DNA from 3 places in the Rhizobium sp. B21/90 genome. Region 3 is predicted to be linked to each of the others. Evidence: predicted binding sites of a transcription regulator. Region 3 holds the regulator's gene; each other region holds the start of a gene.
The links. The regulator LexA, encoded in region 3, represses DNA repair genes until DNA is damaged. The targets are predictions, from matches to a motif close to TGTTCNNNNTGTGTTCNG.
Positions count from the first base shown of each region.

Region 1: recA (recombinase RecA) is a predicted target of LexA. The motif match lies at 3,201-3,218, and genes of this name have one in related genera.
Region 2: dnaE (DNA polymerase III subunit alpha) is a predicted target of LexA. The motif match lies at 3,735-3,752, and genes of this name have one in related genera.

Region 1 covers NZ_CP072162.1:2,092,683-2,098,267, reverse strand. Annotated here, with positions in the region: gene alaS (alanine--tRNA ligase) at 1-1,822, opposite strand, end outside; gene recA (recombinase RecA) at 1,986-3,074, opposite strand; gene J5278_RS09910 (carbohydrate kinase family protein) at 3,315-4,259, shown strand; gene J5278_RS09905 (pseudouridine-5'-phosphate glycosidase) at 4,306-5,232, shown strand; gene J5278_RS09900 (DMT family transporter) at 5,326-5,585, shown strand, end outside.
Region 2 covers NZ_CP072162.1:2,582,875-2,588,459, forward strand. Annotated here, with positions in the region: gene J5278_RS12380 (L,D-transpeptidase family protein) at 1-12, shown strand, start outside; gene dnaE (DNA polymerase III subunit alpha) at 18-3,512, opposite strand; gene J5278_RS12390 (hypothetical protein) at 3,871-4,458, shown strand; gene J5278_RS12395 (DUF5680 domain-containing protein) at 4,567-5,031, shown strand; gene J5278_RS12400 (ABC transporter ATP-binding protein) at 5,044-5,585, opposite strand, start outside.
Region 3 covers NZ_CP072162.1:2,366,752-2,372,336, reverse strand. Annotated here, with positions in the region: gene J5278_RS11255 (ComEC/Rec2 family competence protein) at 3-2,462, shown strand; gene lexA (transcriptional repressor LexA) at 2,443-3,162, opposite strand; gene J5278_RS11245 (VOC family protein) at 3,328-4,212, shown strand; gene kdsA (3-deoxy-8-phosphooctulonate synthase) at 4,209-5,054, shown strand; gene eno (phosphopyruvate hydratase) at 5,202-5,585, shown strand, end outside.

The sequences.
Region 1 (5,585 bases), 270 kb from region 3:
CCTCGACCGACATCGGCTTCGGATGCGAAACGTCGAAGCGAAGGCGCTCGGGCGCCACCAGCGAACCCTTCTGGGCGACATGGGTGCCAAGCACCTCGCGCAGCGCCTCGTGCAGCAGATGGGTCGCGGAATGATTGGCGCGCAGCCGGCCGCGGCGATCATGATCGACCGTCAGCACAACGGGGTCGCCGACCTCAATGGTGCCGGTGGCAACGGTTGCCACATGGGCAAACAACCCGTCGCCGCGCTTCTGCGTATCGGACACGGTGAGCTTGACGCCCTCGCCTGCAATCACACCGGTATCGCCCATCTGGCCGCCGGACTCAGCGTAGAAAGGCGTCTGGTTGACGACGATCTGCACCGTCTCGCCATCGGCAGCGCTGTCTAGAGATACGCCATCGCGGACGATCGCCTGGATTACGCCTTCGGCCGTCTCGGTGTCGTAGCCCAAAAATTCCGTCGCGCCGTTCTTGTCCTTCAGTTCGAACCAGACGGTCTCCGTCGCCTTGTCGCCGGAGCCGGACCAATGGGAGCGGGCCTCGGCCTTCTGGCGGGCCATCGCATCGGTAAAGCTGGCGACGTCGACGGCGATGCCGCGCTCGCGCAGCGCATCCTGCGTCAGGTCGAGCGGGAAGCCGTAGGTGTCGTACAGCTTGAAGGCCGTCTCGCCATCGAGCATATCGCCCTTGCCCATGGTGGCGGTTGCGTCGGACAGCAGCGACAGACCACGGTCGAGGGTCTTGTGGAAGCGGTTTTCCTCAAGCTTCAGCGTTTCCGAAATCAGCGATTCCGCCCGCACCAGCTCAGGATAGGCGCGGCCCATCTCCTGCACCAGCGTCGGCAGCAGCTTGTACATCAGCGGATCGCGGGCACCGAGCAGTTGTGCATGGCGCATGGCGCGGCGCATGATGCGACGCAGCACATAGCCGCGACCTTCGTTTGACGGCAGCACGCCGTCGGCAATCAGGAAGGCCGACGAGCGCAGGTGATCGGCGATGACCCGGTGGCTGGCCCGGTTATCGCCGATAGCCATCACGCCGGTTGCTTCCTCGGAGGCCTCGATCAGCGCCCGGAAAAGATCGATGTCGTAATTGTCGTGCTTGCCCTGCAGCAGCGCCGCAACGCGCTCGAGGCCCATGCCGGTGTCGATCGACGGACGCGGCAGGTCGACCCGCTCGTCCTTTGAAAGCTGCTCGAACTGCATGAAGACGAGGTTCCAGATCTCGATGAACCGGTCGCCGTCTTCGTCGGCGGAACCGGGAGGCCCACCCCAGATATGGTCGCCATGATCGTAGAAGATTTCCGAACAAGGACCGCAAGGGCCGGTATCGCCCATCGCCCAGAAGTTGTCGCTGGTCGGAATGCGGATGATGCGGTCGTCGGACAGGCCGGCGATCTTCTTCCAGAGGTTAAAGGCATCATCGTCCGTGTGGTAGACCGTCACCAGCAAGCGCTTGGCGTCGATATCGAATTCCTTGGTGATCAGGTTCCAGGCAAGCTCGATGGCCTGCTCCTTGAAATAATCGCCGAACGAGAAATTGCCGAGCATCTCGAAGAAGGTGTGGTGGCGGGCGGTGTAGCCGACATTGTCGAGGTCGTTGTGCTTGCCGCCGGCGCGAACGCATTTCTGTGCCGAGGACGCTGTCTTGTAGGGGCGCTGTTCCAGCCCCGTGAAAACGTTCTTGAACTGCACCATGCCGGCGTTGGTGAACATCAGCGTCGGATCATTGCGCGGCACGAGCGGGCTCGACGGAACGATTTCGTGCCCATTCGTCTTGAAGTAGTCGAGGAAGGTCGACCGGATTTCATTTACGCCGCTCATGCTATGCCCTTATCGCTGCCGTCGGCAGTCCCCATACAAAATCCACTGGCTTTTATCGCTCGCTCTCGATCCTGTCCAGCCGCACTAACGAAAGCGGCCGCACATCCCGAAAGACGTGCGGCCGGCAGCTTGAACCTACCCTTCGACCTTGCGGTCGGGACCGTTACATATCGGCAGCAACATCGCCGTCGTTGGCATCGGGACCGCCGTTCACCAGCAGCTTGTCGGCGATCAGGCCGGCACTCTGGCGCAGCATCGTTTCGATCTCCTTTGCCAGTTCCGGATTGTCGCGCAGGAAGATCTTGGCGTTCTCGCGACCCTGCCCCAGGCGCTGGCTGTTATAGGAGAACCAGGCACCTGACTTCTCCACGATGCCGGCTTTTACGCCGAGATCGACGAGTTCGCCGGTCTTCGACACGCCTTCGCCATACATGATGTCGAACTCGACCTGCTTGAAGGGAGGCGCCATCTTGTTCTTGACGACCTTGACGCGCGTCTGGTTGCCGATGACCTCCTCGCGATCCTTGACGGCGCCGATGCGGCGGATGTCGAGGCGAACAGAGGCGTAGAATTTCAGCGCGTTACCGCCAGTCGTCGTTTCCGGCGAACCGAACATCACGCCGATCTTCATGCGGATCTGGTTGATGAAGATGACCATCGTGTTCGACTTCGAGATCGACGCGGTCAGCTTGCGCAGCGCCTGGCTCATCAGGCGAGCCTGCAGGCCTGGCAGGCTGTCGCCCATTTCGCCTTCGATTTCAGCCCGCGGCGTCAGGGCCGCAACGGAGTCGATGACCAGCACGTCGATGGCGCCGGAGCGCACCAGCGTGTCGGTGATCTCGAGCGCCTGCTCGCCGGTATCGGGCTGCGAGATCAGAAGGTTCTGGAGGTCGACACCGAGCTTGCGGGCATAGACCGGGTCGAGCGCATGTTCGGCGTCGACGAAGGCGCAGATGCCGCCCTTTTTCTGGGCTTCGGCAATGGTCTGCAGCGCCAGCGTCGTCTTGCCCGAGCTTTCCGGTCCATAGATCTCGACGATACGCCCCTTCGGCAATCCACCGATGCCAAGTGCGATATCGAGGCTCAAGGAGCCCGTGGATACTGTCTCGATCTCGACGATGCTTTCATTCGAGCCGAGCTTCATGATCGAGCCCTTGCCGAATGCCCTCTCGATCTGAGAGAGTGCGGCTTCGAGCGCCTTGCTTTTGTCCACCGATTTTTCCTCTACGAGCCGCAAACTATTCTGTGACATGAGATCCACCTTTAGGTTATTGAAGCCGCACAGGCAACGAAGCAGTTGATGTCGTTTTTGTACTTGATTTGTTCCGGTTCCGCAAGGGGCCTTCAAATAATTGAAACAAAAAGGTAAAATGACCTTTGTTCTATATTTGTTTTCCTTTTTTGTCGCAAAGGCTTAGGCGATCCTCAGCAGGCTTTGCGGGGTTCGCAAATGCGGGTCGATTCGGCTCTTTCGAAATGACCGGGGCTGGGTATGTCTAGGCAGATTCTCGTGCTCGGCGGCGCTCACATCGACAGGCGTGGCCGCATCTTCGGAGAGACCGATCCAGGCGCCAGCAATCCGGGCGCTTGGTTCGAGGAACCGGGCGGCGGCGGCTTCAATGCGGCCCGCAATCTCGCCCGGCTTCACCACGACGTGCGGATGGTCTCGCCACGCGGCGGCGATGCTCTCGGCGACATGGTGGCATCTGCGGCTCGCGAGGCGGGTGTCGACGACCGCCCGTTCGTCTTTCTCGATCGCACAACGCCGAGCTACACGGCGATCATCGAAAAAGACGGAAACCTGGTTATCGCGCTGGCGGATATGGAGCTCTACAAGCTCTTCAGCCCTCGCCGCTTGCTGATCCGCGCCATCCGCGATTCATTCGCATCGGCGGACCTCATTCTCTTCGACGCCAATCTGCCGGCCGAAACACTGGCTGCGATTGCCCGCAAAGCGGTCGATCTCGGCAAGCCGCTGGCAGCCATTGCCATCTCCCCGGCCAAGGTCGTGCGCCTCAAACCCTGCCTTGCCGATATCGACTATCTGTTTCTCAACCAGTCGGAAGCCGCCGCCCTCACCGGCAGCAGGCCGGACGATCCGCTGCAGTGGGTGAGCCAGTTGCAGGCCCTTGGTCTCAAGGGTGGCGTCATCACGCGAGGGCAGCAGCCTCTCGTCGCCTTTGACGGCCGCATCACCCTTACCTTGGAGCCGCCAGCTGTGGACGACGTCGCCGACGTCACCGGCGCCGGCGATTCGCTGGCGGCCGGGGTGCTTTCGGCGCTGATGGACGGTCTCGATCTGGCGGAGGCGGTGCGCCACGGCGCTGCAGCGGCTGCCATCACGGTTCAGTCGCCGTTTGCAACGGCCGCCAATCTGTCGCCGCAGCATCTTCGTCAGGTTCTCACCCTTGTCGGCGCGCCCAAAATACTGTCATGAAGCCCCATCCCGCCCATCAAACCCGCACACTCAGGTGGACAAGACCATGACCAAACCATTTTCCGCTCTGTTGCCGATCTCATATTCAAGTGAAGTCGCCGCCGCCAAGGCACGTGGCGCACCGATCGTCGCGCTCGAATCGACGATCATCACGCACGGCATGCCCTATCCCGGCAACATCGACATGGCTCGCAGCGTCGAGGCTATCATCCGCGAGGAAGGTGCCGTGCCGGCAACAATCGCAGTCATCCACGGAACGTTGCACATCGGCCTTGAACCGGCCGAGCTAGAGAGCCTCGCCCAGACCACGGACGCGATGAAAGTATCGCGCGCCGACCTAGCCTTTGCAATTGCGGAGCGCCGCACCGGGGCAACCACGGTTGCAGCCACGATGATTGCAGCCGCGCGGGCCGGCATCAAGGTGTTTGCCACCGGCGGCATCGGTGGTGTGCATCGCGGCGCCGAGACCAGCTTCGATATCTCGGCCGACCTCGAGGAGCTGGCACGTACCGGCGTCATCGTTGTCTGCGCCGGCGCCAAGGCAATCCTCGATATCCCGAAGACGCTGGAAGTCCTGGAGACCCGTGGTGTTCCCGTCGTCACCTTCGGCAGCCCGGAATTCCCTGCCTTCTGGTCGCGTGCCTCCGGCCTGCCAAGCCCGCTGACGCTGAACAGCCCGGCGGCAATCGCCAATTTCCAGACTGTGCGCGAGCAGCTGGGTATCGATGGCGGCATGCTGGTTGCCAATCCCGTGCCGGAGGAAGACCAGATCGAGCGCGAGGAAATGGAGATCTACATCGAGCGCGCGCTCGACAGCGCCGAGCGCGAGGAAGTGGTCGGCAAGGCCGTCACGCCCTACCTGCTCAGCACGATCTTCGACATCACCGGTGGTCGCAGCCTGAAGACCAACATCGCGCTGGTCGAAAACAATGCGCGGCTGGCTGCCGAAATCGCCGTCGCTCTGGCGGATTAGGCAGAAACGTCGTTCACCGAAGCTGCCGCGCCGATCTCCGGCGCGGTTTTTTGTTTTCAGGGCTGCAGCAGGAAACCTCCCGTGCCAGATATCATGCCTCCAGCCGCCACAGGGCCGCGCGACAGCCGCATACCGCTTGCAGCCCTGATACTTGGCGGCGCTGCCATCGGCGGCTCGCCGATTTTCGTGCGCCTGTCGGAGGTCGGTCCGCTTGCCACGGCGTTCTGGCGTGTAGCGCTGGCGCTCTTGCCGCTTCTTCTCGTCTCACTCGCCAGCCGCCGGAAATCGGCCGTCCAGCCGCGTAATCTATCCGAATGCTTCATGCTGGTGCTGCCGGGCCTGTTCCTCGCCAC
Region 2 (5,585 bases), 220 kb from region 3:
ACGAAGGGGTAACCCTGTCAAACCAGCTCGACGTCGATGACCCCCGGTGCACTTCGCATGGCGGCCGCGATTTCGGGAGATATGCGGTATTTGTTGGGCAGTGCGACTTCGACCTCGCGCTTGCCGTCTTCCTTGATGACGATGAAGGATACCAGGCCGTCGCCCCTGGCGTTCAGATGGGCGGCCACCATCTTCAGCGGGCCTGAATCACGCACGAAGACGCGCATGGCCTTCTGCATCTGCAACGATTTTTCCTCCAGCGATTGCACGGAATTCAGCCGCAGGCTGATACCTTCCGGCCTCTCCTCGGCGGCGGCGGTCAGCACGAAGGATTTGCCCACCTCAAGGATTGCGCGGTACTGGGCCAGCAGTTCGGAAAACATGACAGCCTCGAACTGGCCGGTGGCGTCCGAGAATGTGTAGATACCCATCTTGTTGCCGGTGCGCGTCTTGCGCTCCTGCTTGGCGATGACGGTGCCGGCCAGCCGCGCATTGCCGGCGCCGTGCTTGATGCCGGCAGAGAAGTCGGCAAAGCTCTGCACTCGTAATTTGTCGAGGACCCCGCTGTAGGCATCGAGCGGATGGGCGGTGAGGTAGAAGCCGAGCACCTGGAACTCCTTCAGCAGCCGTTCAGACGCAAGCCACGGCGTGAAGGCCGGGAAGGAAATCTTTTCAGGCCCGGAGGCGGAGCTCGAGCCGAACATGTCATGCTGGCCGCTGCGGCGGTTTTCCTGCGCGAGCTGGGCATAGCCGATCAGCCGTTCCATGCCTGCCAGAAGCTGGGCCCGGTCGATGCCGAAGCAATCGAAGGCGCCGGCATACAGCAGGCTTTCCAGAACGCGGCGATTGACCTGTTTCGGGTCGATACGCAGGCAGAAATCTTCAATACTGGCAAAGGGCTTGTCGCCACGCACCTCGACGATGTGCTCGACGGCGGCATCGCCAACGCCCTTGATGGCAGCCAGCGAATAGAAGATCGTCCTGTCCCCGGTCTGGAAATGGCGGAACGAGGTCTGCACCGACGGCGCCACGACCTCGATGCCGAGGCGCTTGGCATCCTGACGGAAATCGTTGACCTTTTCAGTGTTGGCCATGTCCAGCGTCATCGACGCGGCTAGGAACTCAACCGGGTAATGGGCCTTCATATAGGCCGTCTGGTAGGAGACGATGGCGTAGGCGGCGGCATGCGACTTGTTGAAGCCGTAATTGGCGAATTTGGCCAAGAGTTCGAAGATGTTGTCGGACTGCACCTTCGAGACGCCGTTCTTCATCGAACCTTCGACGAAGCGAACGCGCTGCTGGTCCATCTCCGCCTTGATCTTCTTGCCCATGGCGCGGCGCAAAAGATCCGCCTCGCCAAGCGAATAGCCTGACAGGACCTGGGCGATCTGCATCACCTGTTCCTGGTAGACGATGACGCCCTGCGTTTCCTTGACAAGGTGATCGATCATCGGGTGGATCGACTCGATCTCCTCCTCGCCGTGCTTGCGGGCATTGTAGGTCGGGATATTTTCCATCGGGCCGGGACGATAAAGCGCCACAAGCGCGATGATGTCCTCGATGCAGTCCGGCCGCATGCCGAGCAGCGCCTTGCGCATCCCCTGGCTTTCCACCTGGAAGATACCGACCGTTTCGCCGCGCGCCAGCTTCTCGTAGGTCACCGCGTCATCAAGCGGAATGGTGGCGAGGTCGACCGAGATGCCGCGTAGCTTCACAAAATCGACTGCCGTCTTCAGCACCGTCAGGGTCTTGAGGCCGAGAAAGTCGAACTTGACGAGGCCAGCCTGTTCGACCCACTTCATGTTGAACTGGGTGACCGGCATGTCGGAGCGCGGATCGCGGTACATCGGCACCAGCTTCGACAGCGGCCGGTCGCCAATGACGATACCGGCGGCATGGGTCGAGGCGTGGCGATAGAGACCCTCCAGCTTCTGCGCGATGTCAAGCAGGCGGGCGACCACCGGCTCCTTCTCGGCCTCCTCCTGAAATCGCGGCTCGTCCTTGATCGCCTGTGCGAGCGTCACCGGATTGGCCGGGTTGTTCGGCACCAGCTTCGAGATCTTGTCGACCTGGCCATAGGGCATTTCCAGCACGCGGCCGACGTCGCGCAGGGCAGCGCGGGCCTGCAGGGATCCGAAGGTGATGATCTGCGCCACCTGCTCGCGGCCGTATTTCTTCTGGACGTAGCGGATGACTTCTTCGCGCCGGTCCTGGCAGAAGTCGATGTCGAAGTCTGGCATCGACACACGATCGGGATTGAGAAAGCGTTCGAACAGCAGCGAGAAACGCAAAGGATCGACGTCGGTGATGGTCAGGGCATAGGCCACCAGCGAGCCCGCACCCGATCCGCGCCCGGGACCGACCGGGATATCCTCGTTCTTCGCCCACTTGATGAAGTCGGCAACGATCAGGAAGTAGCCCGGAAAACCCATGCGCTCGATAACGCCGAGTTCGAATTCCAGCCGGTCGCGATAGACCTGTTCGTCATAGCCCGGCGCCGTGCCGAGCGTCGCCAGCCGCATGTCGAGCCCTTCGACAGCCTGGGCCCGCAATTCAAGCGCCTCGGCGCGTTCGGCCTCCTTCGGATCATCGCTGGCACCGGTAAAGCGCGGCAGGATCGGCTTGCGGGTCTGCAGTACGAAGGCACAGCGCTCGGCGATCTCGACGGTGTTAGCCAGCGCCTCCGGCAGATCGGCAAACAGCTTCGCCATCTCGGCGCGGCTTTTCAGATAGTGGTCCGGTGTCAGGCGAAACCGGCTGTCGTCCGAGACGATCGCATTATGGGCGACGGCCATCAGCGCATCATGGGCATCATAGTCGTCGCGGGTCGGAAAGAAGGCCTCGTTGGTGGCGACCAGCGGCAATTCGTGCTCGTAGGCGAGTGAAATCATGCGTTGTTCGTGGCGGCGATCATAGGTGCCGTGGCGCTGCAACTCGACATAGAGCCGGTCGCCGAAAAGCGCCTTCAGGCGCAGCAGCCTCGCCACCGCCTTCTGCGGATGGCCTTCCTTGATTTCGATATCGACGGGCCCACCAACGGAGCCGGACAGCGCGATCAGGCCGTCGGTACCGATCTCCTCCAGCCAGGACGCCTTGACGTGCACAGCTTGACTATTGTCGCCGCCGAGATAGGCGCGGCTGACGAGATCGACCATGCGCTCGTAGCCGGCGTCGCTAGCCGCAAGAAGCACGATGGCAGGCAGCTTGGCGAGCCCCTGCTGGCCGTTGCGCTTCTCGCCCTCGACGGCATCTTCCATGTCGATCGAAACCTGGCAGCCGATGATCGGCTGCAGACCCTCGTCCATTGCCTTCTGGGAGAACTCGAGCGCGATAAACAGGTTATTGGTATCGGTGATCGCCAGAGCCGGCTGGCTGTCGCTTGAAGCCTTGGCGAGGATCTTCTTAAGCGGCAAAGCGCCTTCTAGAAGCGAATATGCCGAATGCACACGCAGGTGCACGAACTCCGGCGACGATCCAGAATGTCCGCCCTGCCTGTCAGTTGCCTCTGCCATGATAAGCCCTTCCGCATGCCCGAATGAATCGGTCCTATTGTCGGCATAGCGGCTGGCAAAGTCCAGAACAACTCAGGTCGGCAAGACCACGTGGCGGTGGTCGTACCCGAAAACTTACATCGCCATGACGATGATCGACAGGCTGGTGACGAACATGACGATGGAGGCGAAAGCGGCGACGTCTCGAATAATATCGGTCATTGGGCCTCTCCGGTGTTGTTATGTTCCTTATATGTTCCCTTTATATTCACCTGTCAACAGTATTTTCTGCGAGCTTGATTCAAATGCCGCCATGCTAGGCCCCATGACTGGGACGCGCACCGACGCCATGCTATGAGCGTGCGTGGAGGAGATGATTATGAAAAATTTGGCCTTGGCGCTGCTCAGTGCCGCCTTATGCGTGTCGAGTGCGTTTGCCGGCGATATCGGGCCGGGAAAGATCATCGGAGCTGCGATCGGCGACTGGAACAGGGACGGCAATGCTGACCTCGCCCTGCTCATCGCCCCTGAGGAAGACGGCGACGACATCGGCATCTACATCTACCTGCGCGACAAGGAGCATCTTCTTCTACATCTCGCCGCAGCAGCACCGAACAAGGTATCCGGCAATACCAGTCTCGACGGTATGTTCGGCCGGGACCCGGGCATATCAGCGCTGCCCAACGGATCGATCTCCGTCCATTCGGAAAACAGCGGTGGCGGACGCGACCGCTGGGAGCAGACGCTGACGATCGCCTATCGCAACGCGACATTCGTCGTCGCCGGCTTCACCTACACGCATCACGACACGCTGGATCCCGAAAGCAGCGGCACTTGCGACTATAATGTGCTCAGCGGCAAGGTCAGCAGCGGTGGCAAGGAACGCAAAGTCGACGCGAGGACAGCCGCAGTTGCCGACTGGGCGGATCAAACCGCCATGGACGCGTGTGGCATCCGCGATGAATGAGCGTCGGGACAATTACAGCGCCTGCAGTCAGATGCCTTTGTTCTTATTTTGTTCTTTACATGGCCGCGTGAAAATGCAACCCTGAGAATGCATCCTGGGGGAGAAGTTATGGATCCGGCGCTGCTGAATGACTTTATCGTCGTGGCGAAATCGCAGACTTATGTGGCCGATGCGGCGAAACTATCTTCCTGTCGTCCGGGGTCTCACGACATCGGCTATGAGCGCGGTCGGTGGCGTTATCTCGACAGCTATTTTGGAGGCTCCGATTTTGCCGGCCAGGAGGTGGCGTGGTTATCAGGCAAGCCCGTCTGGGCAATGAATTATTTCGGGAAGATCATCGAGCCCGCACTGATCGATGCAGTGAAGGCAGGCTGCGTCATCAAGGCAGCGTTGCGGCATCTGTATGTCGAGGAGAAGCGGTTCCTCGGTGGGTTGCAGTTCGACCATGACTTCGGTCGCTACACGGACGAGAGTAGCGGTGATTGCACCCATTTCAGCGGGCGCGAGCATATCATCGTAGACGGCCGCACCGCCTATGAACTCGATTATCGCGGCGGCCTCATCGTGCCTTGACCGGCACGACGATCAGAATTCGACGACCTTGCCGCCCGAGATTGTAACGCGACGGTCCATGCGGGCAGCGAGATCGTGATTGTGGGTGGCAATCATCGCCGCCAGACCAGATTGGCGCACCAGCGCCTCCAGGGCATCGAAGACGTAGTGGGCGGTGCCGGGGTCGAGATTGCCCGTCGGTTCGTCGGCGAGAAGCACCAGTGGCGCATTGGCGACGGCACGGGCGATGGCGACGCGCTGCTGTTCGCCGCCGGAGAGTTCGGCTGGGCGGTGCTCGCCGCGATGGCCGACGCGCATGTAATCGAGCAGTTGGCTTGCCCTGACCCGGGCTTCCTTCTGCGTCAGTCCGGCGATCATCTGCGGCATCATGACGTTCTCGATGGCCGAGAATTCAGGCAGCAGGTGGTGGAACTGGTAGACGAAGCCAATGTCGTTGCGACGGATGGCCGTGCGCTTCTCGTCGGTGAGGTTGTTGCAGGGATTGCCGTTGATCGTCACATCGCCAGCATCCGGCTGCTCGAGCAGGCCGGCGACGTGCAGCAGCGTTGACTTGC
Region 3 (5,585 bases):
GAATGGCAGAGTTGGACGCGCGCGAGAGGCAAGGTCATCGCCAGGTATTTCTCGGCCTCGCCGAGCGTTCGCGCGCTACTGTCAACGCCGTTGCCAAGCTTGGACGGATGCCTGCCCGCACGCAACACGCCGTGCCGTGGCCGAAGCGCGCTGCCCTTTCGCTCAACGGGTGGCGAATCGCAACCGCGGGGATGATTGCCGAAGAGGCCGCCCACGGTCGCGCAATGCTGTTTGCGCCCGTCTACATCGGCTGCGGAGCCATAATCTGGTTCGAGCTTCCGGGCAATCCGCCGGTGACGGGCATTGCGGCGGTCTTCCTGGTGCTCGCCGCCGTCTGCCTCCTGAAACACAATCTGAGCCCAACGTTGCGGCATCTGGCGTTCGCAGCGGCGCTGGGCCTGCTCGGCATGCTTCTCGCTGAATGGGAGACATGGCGAGCGTCGACGATCATGCTGGACTCGCCCGTGACTACCACCATCACCGGTCAGGTTCAGCGCCGCGAAGTGGACGACAAAGGGCGGTGGCGCTACGTGCTGGATCTGCTGGCGACAGACGCGCCTGTCGTTCGGCGGCCACCGGAGCAGATATCCCTTCTCGTGCGCGGCCAGGATGTACCGTTCGAACTCGGAGATGTGGTTGAGGGCAGGGCCCGGTTGAGCCCGCCAGCCGGCCCGGCGCTGCCCGGCCTCCACGATTTTGCCTTCACTGCCTATTTCGAAGGCACCGGTGCCAACGGTTTCTTCTACGGTACGCCGCAACTGATGATGGCCAGCGTCGATGACACCAGCGAGCGAACGACGCTCCAAAGGACCGACCGCTGGCTGACTGGGCTGCGCGGCCATATCGGCGACCGAATCCGCTCGATCCTGCCCGGCGACACCGGCGCCTTCGCGGCTTCGCTGGTCAACGACGAACGTCGGGCGATTTCGCCTGAAACGACGGATGCCCTAAGAGTGTCCGGCCTCGCTCATATCATTGCCATCTCGGGACTGAATATGGCTTTGTCGGCCGGTATCTTCTATGTCGGCCTCCGGCATGCACTGAGCCTGTTTCCCGGATTGGCGCAGGCTTTTCCGACCAAGAAAATTGCAGCCATCGGTGCGCTGATCACCGTCACCGCCTATTATTTCATTTCCGGCTTCGGTGTATCGGCCGAACGGGCCTTCATCATGATGGCGATCATGCTGGTCGCGGTGCTGTTCGACAGACCATCCTTCAGCCTGCGCAATGTCGCCCTTTCGGCTATCGCCATTCTAGTGCTCTCGCCGTCGCAGATCCTCGGCCCGAGTTTCCAGATGTCCTATGCGGCGACCATCGCCCTTGTATCCGGCTATTCGCTATGGAAGCGACGTCCGCCCCGCGAGCGGCGGTTTGCTGCTTTCCGGGCACCGATGCCGGTGCTGGCGGTCAGCCGCTTCTTCACCGGCATCGCCATGACGTCGTTCATCGGCGGCGCGTCGACGGCAATCTTCTCGATCGAACACTTTCACCGGCTGGCGACCTATGGCCTCGTTGCCAATCTCGCCGCCATGCCGGTGGTGTCATTCATCGTCATGCCGGTCGGCATGCTTGCCATGCTGATGATGCCCTTCGGCCTCGACGGCGTGTTCTGGCTTGTCACCGGTTGGGGACTTGATATCGTCATGGTCATCGCAAAGACGGTGGCTGCATGGGGCGGCAATGTGCCCTTCGCGCGCCTGCCTAGCGGACTTTTCCCGACCATCATTGCCGGCTTCATGCTGATGACGGTGCTGCGAACGCCCATGCGCCATGCCGGCGCGTTGCTGATTGCGGCCTCGGTGACTTTTGCCGCCTTCCAACCGTCTCTCCAGAAATCGGAACTGCTGATTTCGGAGGATGGCGAACTGGTCGCCATGTTCCGGCAGGGGAGACTCGAGCGCAATCGTGAGCGCCCCCCGGATTTCATCTATCAGCAATGGCAGCGAGCCCTGCCGGTGTCAGAGGATACGCCGCCGCAAATGCTGCCGCCGGACAACTCGACCCCGCCCCATTCCGTTCGTGGCCGCCCCTCGACCCGTATGGATGCGGAGCATCAGGCCACATTGCGATCAGCAATGGAAACTGCTCTGGACAATGCGGTCGACGGCGGGTTTGCCTGCCATGGTCGCGATTGGTGCGTTGCCATGCTCGAGACGGGCGCGATGCTGGTGACTATCTCCGATGCGGCTTATCTGGGGCCGGCCTGCGATACCGCCGACATTGTCATCACGCCGGTCAAACTTCGCCTTGATCTCTGTCGGTCCGGTGCAGTGCTCTACACCGGCGCATCGCTACGCAAAACAGGTTCCATCGAGGTCAACTTGATATCTCCTGAGCCAAAGTTCATCACCGCGTTCAGCGCCCTTGACCGTCCATGGGAGAGGCATCGAGCCTATGACTGGCGAAAGCCGGCCTTCACCGGTACCGATGCCACGTCACCGGTCAGTGATACCGGCGGATAAGTCCGACAAGTCGCCCCTGGATCTTTACCCTGTCCGGGCCGAAGATGCGGGTCTCGTAAGCCGGATTGGCTGCCTCGAGTGCAATGGAGGCACCCTTGCGCCTAAAGCGCTTGAGCGTTGCTTCCTCGTCATCGACGAGGGCGACAATAATGTCGCCGGGGCTCGCCGTACTGGCATTGCGGATGATGACCGTATCGCCGTCGAAGATGCCGGCCTCGATCATCGAATCGCCTCGCACTTCGAGCGCGTAATGCTCGCCGGCGCCGACCATATCGGCGGGGACCATGATGTCGTGGGTGTTGTTCTGGATCGCGGCGATGGGAACACCGGCGGCGATGCGGCCCATGACCGGCAGCGAGACGGAGCCGCTGCGGTCGTCGACTGCGGGCTTTGTCGGCGCTGCGGCGACCGCCGGCGTCTTGCCAAGGCTGCCTTCGATGACGCTCGGCGAAAAGCCGCGCCGTGGCTGCGCATTCGGGTTATAGGCCTCGGGAAGCTTGATGACCTCGATGGCACGCGCCCGGTTCGGCAGGCGGCGAATGAAGCCGCGTTCCTCCAGTGCCGTGATCAGCCTATGGATACCCGATTTCGACGCCAGATCCAGCGCGTCCTTCATTTCATCGAAAGAAGGCGGCACGCCGGACTCTTTCATTCGTTCGTGAATGAAGAGAAGCAGTTCCTGTTGCTTGCGCGTCAACATCGTTTTTCGTGCTCCAAGTGCGAAACAAAGCCAGAACGGACACTATATGTTCCATATGTGTTCCGCAAGTGACTAAATCTTTGTGAACGCCGTTGGAATAATCGCATTTTTGGAAGATCATGTCGCGCTGCCGTCGCTGACGGCTTCGCAGGGTGGAGACAAACCATGACAGCAGCCTATCCAATCGACCATCTGGTCCTGCCGACCTGCGATATAGCCTCTGCGCGCCAGCGGCTGAGCAAGCTTGGCTTCACTGTCGCTGCCGATGCACGGCATCCCTTTGGTACTGAAAATGCTTGCGTTTTCTTCGCCGACAAGACCTATCTCGAGCCACTCGGCATTGCCAGTCTCTCGGAGTGCGAGGCGTCGGCGCTGGCCGGCAATGTCTTCGTCGCGCGCGACCAGGCTTTCCGGTTTCGCGTCGGCGACGATGGTTTTTCCTCCATTGCCTTCGCAACCGGCAATGCTGAAAGCGACCAGCAGCGCTTTCGCGACCGCGGGGTCTCGGCCGGCAAGATCCTCGAGTTCGAAAGGCCGATGCGCATGCCGGACGGGTCCGAATCGATTGCCGGCTTTCGCCTTGCTTTCGCCGCAGATTTGCGTGCCCCGGATTTCTTCGTTTTCACCTGCGAGCGCATTAATGCGATGCCGACGGATCGCAGCGCGCTGGAGAGGCATCCGAACGGCGTTCTCGGCATTTCGCGCATTGTGCTGTCCTGCGCCAGCCCGGAGGCGTTTTCCGGGCTCATCAGCCAAGTTGGCAATGGTGCCGCAATCGCTCCGCATTCCTTTGGCATCACAGCATCGGCAGCCAATGTGGAAATCGACATCTTGAGCGGCGAGGGGATGGAGGCCTTCTATGAGGCGGCGCCATCCGGTGAAGATGCGGGCCTGCGGGGGCGGGCAATCGTCTTTGCGGTTCGCGATCTTTCCGTGACAGAAGCGCATTTGGCTGGTAACGGCGTGACCTACACACGCAAGAGCAACACTATTCTGGTGAAGGCCGCTCCCGGGCAGGGGGCATTGTTTGCCTTCGAGGAGACAGCATGAGCCATTCGACAAATTCGGACGTGGTCGCCGGCGAAGGCCCCGGCAAGGTCACTTTCTCCAACAGCAAGCGCCTCTCGCTGATTGCCGGTCCCTGCCAGATGGAGAGCCGCGATCATGCCTTCACGATAGCCGGCAAGCTCAAGGAACTCTGCGCCTCGCTTGGCATCGGGCTCGTCTACAAGTCGTCCTTCGACAAGGCCAACCGCACATCCCTGTCCGCCCAGCGTGGCCTTGGGCTGGAAGCGGCTCTGGAGATCTTCGGCGAGCTGAAGAAGGAATACGGTTTCCCGGTGCTCACCGACATCCACACGGAGGAGCAGTGCGCCCTTGTCGCCAAGACCGTGGATGTCCTGCAGATCCCGGCCTTCCTGTCACGCCAGACCGATCTTCTGGTCGCTGCCGCCAGGACCGGCCGCATCATCAACGTCAAGAAGGGTCAGTTCCTCGCCCCCTGGGACATGAAGAACGTGCTGGCCAAGCTTAACGACAGCGGTAACCCGAACATCCTGCTCTGTGAACGCGGCGCATCCTTCGGCTACAACACGCTGGTCTCCGACATGCGCTCGCTGCCGATCATGGCGGCGATGGGCGCTCCGGTGATCTTCGATGCTACCCACTCCGTGCAGCAGCCCGGCGGCCAGGGCGGGTCCTCCGGGGGCCAGCGCGAATTCGTGGAAACCCTTGCCCGCGCGGCCGTTGCCGTCGGCGTCGCCGGCGTGTTTATCGAAACCCACGAGGACCCCGACCATGCGCCGTCCGATGGCCCCAACATGGTGCATCTGAAAGATATGCCGAAGCTGCTCGAAAAGCTGCTGGCATTCGACGCCATCGCCAAGGCCTAGCATCTGCGGGAGCGTTCAACAGGCTGACATGATCTTGGTTTAGTCGGCTATGACGTTCCCTCATTCGAAGCGCGTGATGGCATTGTAATTGTCACGCCTTCGATTTAGAGATTTCAATCGATTATAACCAGCGAGCAGGAACCAGCCATGACCGCAATCACCGACATTATCGCCCGCGAGATTCTCGACAGCCGCGGCAACCCGACTGTCGAAGTCGACGTATATCTGGAAGACGGCAGCATGGGTCGCGCCGCAGTCCCGTCGGGCGCCTCGACAGGTGCCCACGAGGCAGTCGAATTGCGCGATGGTGGCTCGCGTTACCACGGCAAGGGCGTCGAAAAGGCTGTAGAAGCCGTCGATACCGAGATTTTTGAGGCCATCGGCGGTCTCGATGCTGAAAACCAGATCCAGATCGACAACCTGATGATCGAGCTGGATGGCACGGCCAACAAGTCCCGCCTCGGCGCCAACGCCATCCTCGGCGTATCGCTCGCCGTCGCCAAGGCCGCCGCCCAGAGCGCCGACCTGCCG